Flocculibacter collagenilyticus: one gene and its partner. The protein of the gene in region 1 binds, or shares a complex with, the protein of each later gene. Links are inferred from orthologs where the notes say so. Each region holds a gene or a part of one and is shown on either strand. Other genes may lie near its edges.

Region 1 (4,202 bases):
TGCGCTTCATCAAATGTTTCTTGATCTTCAGCTTCAACCGCCAGTTCCACTAGCCCTTCAACGTCATCGCAGCCACTTTTTAGTTCTTCGATTGTGTTAACAATCAGCTCTAAAGATGACTTTTCTTTACCTAATGCTTGCGCTTTTCCTGGCTCATTCCAAACATCTGGATTTTCCAATTCACGCGATACTTCTTCTAAACGCTCAACTTTGACATCAAAGTCAAAGATACCCCCGAAGTACATCGGTACGGGCACGAATATCTTTTATTAACGTTTGGATAGGGTTCAATTCAAACACGTTGCACAACCTATATATTAGCTTTTATCGAACCGCGCATTGTAACAAAGACAACCGCGACTTTTAATACCATCTTAATGAGTTATTTGGATCTCTTTGACCATTAGCTGTAAATTCAATTTATCGCGAAATTCATTGATATCTAGTGCATAGACGACATGAACCGACTTTATGGTGAGATCTGGCCACACTGCTAGGTCACAATTAAAATGAATAGCGTCGAAGTAATGCCCTGATGCATGCTCTAACACAAGCTTTAAATGTTTTTCACCCACAATGCGTTGCTGAATTACGGTAAAGAAATCGTCAAATATCGGCTCTGGGAATGCTTGCCCCCAAGGGCCCGCGTGTTTAAGTGTATTAGCCACATCCAGCGTCATTAAATTGGGTGGTAAAGCACCATCAGTTAAAATACTGCCTGTGCGTTGTTCATCACTCATGTGCTCGCTAATCACTTGTTCAAATGCATGAGTAAATTCAGCAAGTTTATCTTTTTGAATTGACAATCCTGCTGCCGCAGCATGACCGCCAAACTTAATAATGAGGTTAGGAAAGCGTGTATTAACTTCATCGAGCATATCTCGAATATGAATACCGGTAATTGAACGCGCAGAACCTTTTAGCTCAGTATCCATTGCTTGGTTCTCATTATCACTGCAAGCAAAAGCTATAACGGGACGGTGATACTTTTCTTTTATTCGTCCAGCCACTATACCAATCACTCCCTGATGCCAGTCATCTTGAAATAACGTGATTGCGTCGGGCACAATGCCTTCCTGTAATGGCAGCTTCGCAATTACTTTTTCAGCTTCAGCTTGCATGCCTTGCTCTATTTCACGGCGAGTTTTATTAAGCGTATCTAATTCGTCTGCAATTCTTCTGGCTTGGCTCATATCATCAGTAATTAAACATGTAATACCTAATGACATATCATCCAAGCGACCCGCTGCGTTTAACCTTGGGCCAAGCGCAAAACCAAAATCGCTTTCATGTAATTTTGTATGGTGACGGTTAGCAATATCTATTAGCGCCTTAATGCCTACACAGCATTGCCCCTTACGAATTCGTTGCAACCCTTGATACACCAAAATTCGGTTATTTCCATCAAGCTCAACTACATCGGCAACGGTACCCAGCGCAACTAAATCAAGTAAATTAGCAATGTTGGGCTCAGCGACATTTTGTTGATTGAAAAAGTCCATGCTTCGCAATTTTGCGCGCAAAGCAACCAGCACATAAAAGGCAACACCAACACCGGCTAAGTTTTTACTCGCAAACTTACAGTTGGGTTGATTAGGGTTAACTATCGCGTCAGCATCTGGCAATGTTGCGCCCGGCAAATGGTGATCCGTAATTAATACCTTAACACCTGCAGATTTTGCTAGTGCCACACCTTGGTGGCACGAAATACCATTATCAACCGTGATCAATAAATCAGCGCCAGCGTTAACTACTTGCTCTGCCATTTCTGGGCTTAAACCATAGCCAAAATCAAAGCGGTTAGGCACCATAAAATCGACATTAGTTAGACCAAACATCGGTAAACCGCGCATTAATAATGCCGTACTGGTTGCACCATCAGCATCAAAGTCGCCAACAATCACTACTTTATGTTGTTTTTCCAGCGCTTCGATTAAGAGAGCTGTAGCCTCGTCTAATCCATGCATATCCTGAAAATTGGCAAGGTATTTGGCACCGTTTTCAAGTTCTTGAGGCTCAGTAATTCCACGAGCAGCATAAATTTGCTGTAAAAAGTCGGGAATATCCTTAGGTAAATTATGCTGATTAACGGCAGGTCTGCGCTTTATCTGAATTGGCATACTATTCTTTTATTTTTGGTGATTAAGCAAACACGGGTGCTTGTTGCAGTTTAAAATATACTCTAACAACAAACAGAAAACGGCAGCTAAAAGCTGCCGTATCTAACTAATTAAATTGCTTAGCAATTACATTGCTTTAAGCACTTCAATTAAACGTTCAGGTGGTTGATATCCAGGGATCATATTGCCATCGCTTAATACAATAGCAGGTGTTCCTGTTACGCCAAACTGCGCACCTAAATCATAATGTGCCGCTACTGGCGAACTACACTTAGCACGTTGTACCGAGTTACCCGCTTTAGCATCAGTCATTGCTTTTTGCTTATCGTCTGCACACCATACTGACTCTAAATCTTCAAACGAGGGGCTGTTTAATCCACCTCGTGGAAATGCTAAATAACGCACACTAATACCCAAGTCATTATAGGCACTCATTTGATTGTGTAATTTACGGCAATATCCACAGGTGATATCAGTGAAAATAGTAATCTGATACTTCTCGTCTTTTGCTTTAAAGTCGATAGTAGTGCCCGCTGTTTCTTTAATTTGATCTAAACGGATGCCTGCCATCGCTTGTTCCGTTAAGTTAGCAACGCCGTTATCAAGATCAAACATTTTACCGTGTACTAAATATTTTCCATTTTGTGAGCTATAAAAAATACCACGGTCAGTAACTACCTGCATCAACCCTTTAATTGGACTTGGAGAAATTGCTTTTACATTTAAACCCAATTTTAAAAATTGCTGCTTAATGGCACCATCTTTTTCCACTTCAACAGCAAATGTTGAACTGGCATAAACCAGTGATAACAGTCCAAATAATTTTAATAAGTTGTTCATAAATCTCGCTTAATCGTAATTGTTAGTTTAAAACTACGCGTCAAAAATAGCTATTGAGCTAATACTTGCCTAGCTAGTACTTGCTATCTATTAGACCCAAACTGTTGCCCACAAATTTCATTAACAGTTCAGTAGAAATCCTAATCGAGATGCAATACTACAAAAGGATGTAGCAACAAGCCAGCTTTCTGATTAATTATGTCGCTTGCTCAGCCACCCTTTAAGAGAATATTAAGCATGAACAGGTTTTTATCTTTCTTTAGTAACATGAGTTTCAACTTGTGTTGGAAAGGTCTTAGTACACTGAAATTATGCAATGGGTCAACATGAACTCAGCTAAATTATCTCTTAATTAATATGGCTACAACTAGCGACAAGCCGAGAGAGATAAATTAGCCGCAGGTTAAATTTTCTATAAAGGCCAGTTATCCAAAAACAGAATGATCACTAGGTGTGATAAGAGCTATTTAAGCACTTTAACATCTGCTAAAATCCGGCACTATTGAAATCATCATCCGTAGGTATTTTATTAGATGAAAATAGGTCTTTTTTACGGCTCAACCACCTGTTATACGGAAATGGCAGCTGAAAAACTTCAAGCAGCAATTAACCAGTTTTTAGAGCAAGATGTCGTTTCATTACACAACATAAAAGATGAACCATTAAAAAACTGCGAAGAATATGACCTAGTTATTTTCGGTATTTCGACTTGGGATTTTGGTGAGCTTCAAGAAGATTGGGAGTCAAAGTGGGAAGACATTAACACTTTGCAATTATCTAATAAAATTGTTGCGTTATACGGCATGGGCGACCAAGAAGGATATAGTGAATGGTTTCAAGATGCACTCGGTATGCTGCACGATGCTGTAACTGAAGTCGGCGCTAAAGTCATTGGGTATTGGCCAAATGAAGGCTACGAATTTGAAGCCTCAAAAGCCTTAACGAATGATAACACTCACTTTGTTGGCTTAGCGCTAGACGACGAATGTCAGTACGACTTATCAGAGCAACGTATCGCACAATGGAGCGAGCAAGTGTTAATAGAGTGGCAAGCACTTTTATAAGCATAAGCACTTGCTACATTTTTAAATAAAACGCCTGCGTTAAAGCCGTATACTCGGCTGAGTATTCATTATTCTCATTGTAAATCGATAGATTATCTTCTGGAATGGATTGCTGTTGAATTTGTGACTGTGCAATATGGCTATTCGATTTACTAAATAACATTAGATAACGATGAAA
Region 2 (3,576 bases), 2.2 Mb from region 1 along the record:
TTGTAATTTTTCTCCATAGATAGATTCATAAGATATATTCACTTTACAGTTATCGTGTAAAAACTTTACTGTATTCATTAGATTACTAATTTGTTTATTACGTTCTTTGCTGTCAATCTCTAGTTTTGTGTGTTCAACCTTGAGAATGAAAACTTCTTCATCTTTGGATAATGCGCTTTGTTGAGAGAGTTCTGAAATAAACAATCTATAATCAAGTCCTAGCTTTTCCTTTAATAACTCATTCAAGTTATTGGTAGATATTTTTTCTTCATTTACAGATATGTAATAATCACTTATTACTGCAGTTCCTAGTCCTTTGTTTTGAATTTTGAAACTGAAACTCAGCGTGTCTACATCATGGTGAAACCAGTCACATAAATAAGGTTTCACTGACAGTTTGTGATGCTTCCTACTAGAACTAACTTGGTAAATTGAAATAAACAAAGCTAACAGTGCAATAACAGCTTTTACATCAAAAAAATCCGATACATGTTTGAAAATAACTTCTATCATATTGTGCTTAAGTTAATAAATACTCTTTAATGATTGCAAATGCGCGTGGAACTCTTTTGCCCCTTTAAAACCAGTCACACGATGGCTAGTTACTTCTTTCCCGTCTGGCGAGAAAAACAATATCGTGGGCAAGCCAAACACCATATAAGACTCCATTAATACAATGTCGTCATCATCATTTTTGGTTACATCAGCATGTAGTAAACGCATGCTTTTCATCGACTGCTGTACATTGATATCACTAAACGTAAATTTCTCAAATTCCTTACAGGCAACACACCAATCCGCGTATAGGTCTAGCATGACATATTCACCATTTTGCACTGCCGTGGCTAATTGCTGATTAAGATCGTTTACGGTTTTAATTTTAATAAATTGTATATCGCCGTGTGCTGCGTCGGTCTTATCTTGGCTGTTATCCGTGCTGTTCATAGCGCTACTGGTTTGATTACTTTGGCTTGAACTTGATGTGCCAACAGTACTAGTAGAACCAAAAAGCGGCTGGTTGTTTAACAGTTGCGTGGTTGAAAATACCACTAAGATAATTGAGACCAACCACACCCCTGTTTTAGTTTTGCTTTGTGTCAAACCAGATTGAACGTGGTGCAAGTAGGCTGCTAATGCCAAGGCTAATAGCAGTGCAAATACCATCACGATATTAAATGGCATAATGCGCTCTAATAAAATAAGTGGCACTGCCAGTAAAATGAAACCGAAAATGTGCTTGATGGTATTCATCCAATTTCCCGCTTTCGGTAATATCTTGCCACCTGTCGTGCCAATAATTAACAGTGGTACGCCCATCCCTAAGCTTAATATATACAGTGTTAATCCTCCGACAACTAAGTCGCCAGATTGAGCAACAAATAGTAGCGCACCAGATAAAGGGGCAGTGGTGCACGGTGACGCAATTAATCCCGATAATGCGCCCATAGCAAACACGCTTGCGACATTACCACTTTTTTGCTTATTACTAATGCCCGTTAGTTTAGACTGCCATTTTTCAGGCAAACTAAGGTCGTATACTCCAAACATCGCCAATGCTAACAATACAAACAAAAAGCTAATGCTAATAAGTACGGCAGGGTGTTGGAAATATGCTTGAAATTGTACTCCCAAGCTAGCTACAACTAACCCCAGTCCTGCGTATGTAATGGCCATACCTTGTACGTACGCCATAGACAATGAAAATGCACGAGCCAATGAAAGCTGCTGTCCTTGGCCGACAATAATGCTTGAAAGAATAGGGTACATTGGGAAAACGCAAGGCGTTAATGCCAAACCAATACCAAGAATAAAAAAGATTAATAAGGTACCTAATAAGTTGCTGTTTGCTAATTTATCGGCAAGCTCGGCATGCTCAGCCAATTGAGGTTTGTTGTTTGATTCAAGATTGACTTTGTTGCTTTCGAGCGTACTAACAGTCGGTGTTGCTGTGATTTTTTCAATAGGAACAACTTGTTTTTCTGGCGGATAGCAAAAGCCTGCTTCGGCACAGCCCTGAAAGCGCACTTTTAACTCAGCTACTGCACTGCTTACATTGTTGATAGGAACCGTAATAACAACTTGGTTAAAGTAAACATCGCTTTTGCCAAAAAATTCGTCGGTAATTGTTCGCGAAGGCGGGTACTGTGCTTCACCCATTTCAGCGCCTTTGATCGCGTATTCAAATTTATCTTTGTAAATGTAATAGCCGTCGGCTATGTCCCATATCAATAATAACTTATCGTTCTTTTGTCTAAAATTAAAAACAAATGCTTGATCAACAGGTAAAAAATCAGGCTGGTCGTTGAAAATGTTAGCCAATGTTTGGTCAAAGCTTTGGGTTATGTTGGCACCTTGATTGGTGCTTTGTTGGGCATGTGCTACTTGCCAAGGTGTGGTAATAACCGTGATTAATGCCGCGATTAAAGTCGCAAATATAAGGGAAACAAATAGTGTAGAACGAAAAAACGGCTGCATAGAGTGTCCTGCATCAAAGAGACGATGGTGTGTTTTATCGGTACTGCATGTCGTACGACTTATCTTCATAGGTTTATTTCAAACTTTTATTTGTTAAAACATTAAATAGTTAGAGAGCAGTAGGCAGTATCACTTATTCATACTGTTACTTTTTAACATTGTTACCTGTCAACAGTGTTTGTGTCTAATGACTGGTTGATCCAGCTTAAATAATCGTCACTGCCACCTTCAACGGGTAACATAATAATTTCTGGTACATCATAATCATGATGTTGCTTAATTGCACTTTCTAATAAATGAAACTTACTCACCAGCGTTTTGATAATTAACTGTGTTTCTTGCGCTATTTCTACCTTTCCTTGCCATTTATATACTGACCGTATATTTGGCAATATGTTTACACAGGCTGCTAAATTCAACTCAACTAGCTGTTGGGCTAGGGTATTGGCGGCATGCTCGGAACCACAAGTACACAGCACAATGGCATAAGTATTTTGATGTTGGTGTTGGCTAATAGTTAACATAACGCAATGTTAATCCTCTTTAAGTTAGCATGTGCCTAATTTGGACATATTTAGTTACTTTTCTCTGTTAATAGTTGCATATTACAGGGTTGAGTTAAGACCTCATTATCCCCATTTAAATTTCAACTTCTAGATAAAAAGTGAATAAAACTCATCTCATGTTTAAAGTATTATTTTTATTATTCTTGGTGATTCCTATTGTTGAAATTGCTTTTCTTATCCAGCTGAGTGACGTAATCGGTGGCTTTGCAACCATTGCTTTGGTTGTGTTAACGGCATTTGTAGGAGCAAAATTGGTTAAGTCGCAAGGCACAGAAACGATTCAACGTTTACAGCAAAAAGCGGCGCAAGGACAAATTCCAAGCGATGAAATCTTTAGCGGTATTTGTATTCTTATTTCCGGAGTACTTTTAGTTACACCCGGTGTATTTACAGATGTTATCGGCTTTTTACTACTAACCCCTCCAGTTAGAAAACGGTTAGGCGATGCACTAAAGAAAAATATGGTGATGGGCGCAACCGGCCAGCAAGGCTTTACCTTCATGTCGGGTGGCATGTCGGGCCACTTCCAGCAGCA

What was found. The genes of interacting proteins can lie anywhere in the genome.
Region 2: the proteins of dsbC (region 1) and HUU81_RS03565 are in contact, whole or in part, in a crystal structure (PDB 1JZD), measured with the Escherichia coli proteins. The link is inferred for Flocculibacter collagenilyticus from one-to-one orthologs.

What each region holds. Positions count from the first base shown.
Region 1 is NZ_CP059888.1:3,029,870-3,034,071, forward strand. The notes cover bases 1,104-4,045. They hold dsbC (bifunctional protein-disulfide isomerase/oxidoreductase DsbC), read right to left. Parts: upstream 2,961-4,045; coding sequence 2,247-2,960; downstream 1,104-2,246. Other genes in these bases: recJ (single-stranded-DNA-specific exonuclease RecJ), read right to left, coding at 1,104-2,120; fldB (flavodoxin FldB), read left to right, coding at 3,494-4,024; HUU81_RS13485 (tRNA1(Val) (adenine(37)-N6)-methyltransferase), read right to left, coding at 4,038-4,045. In the rest of the region: more of recJ, read right to left, coding at 375-1,103; more of HUU81_RS13485, read right to left, coding at 4,046-4,202. UniProt on the Escherichia coli protein: Acts as a disulfide isomerase, interacting with incorrectly folded proteins to correct non-native disulfide bonds.
Region 2 is NZ_CP059888.1:827,365-830,940, forward strand. The notes cover bases 1-2,946. They hold HUU81_RS03565 (protein-disulfide reductase DsbD), read right to left. Parts: upstream 2,476-2,946; coding sequence 526-2,475; downstream 1-525. Other genes in these bases: HUU81_RS03560 (hypothetical protein), read right to left, coding at 1-513; cutA (divalent-cation tolerance protein CutA), read right to left, coding at 2,637-2,946. Outside these bases: more of cutA, read right to left, coding at 2,947-2,999; HUU81_RS03575 (FxsA family protein), read left to right, coding at 3,158-3,576. UniProt on the Escherichia coli protein: Required to facilitate the formation of correct disulfide bonds in some periplasmic proteins and for the assembly of the periplasmic c-type cytochromes.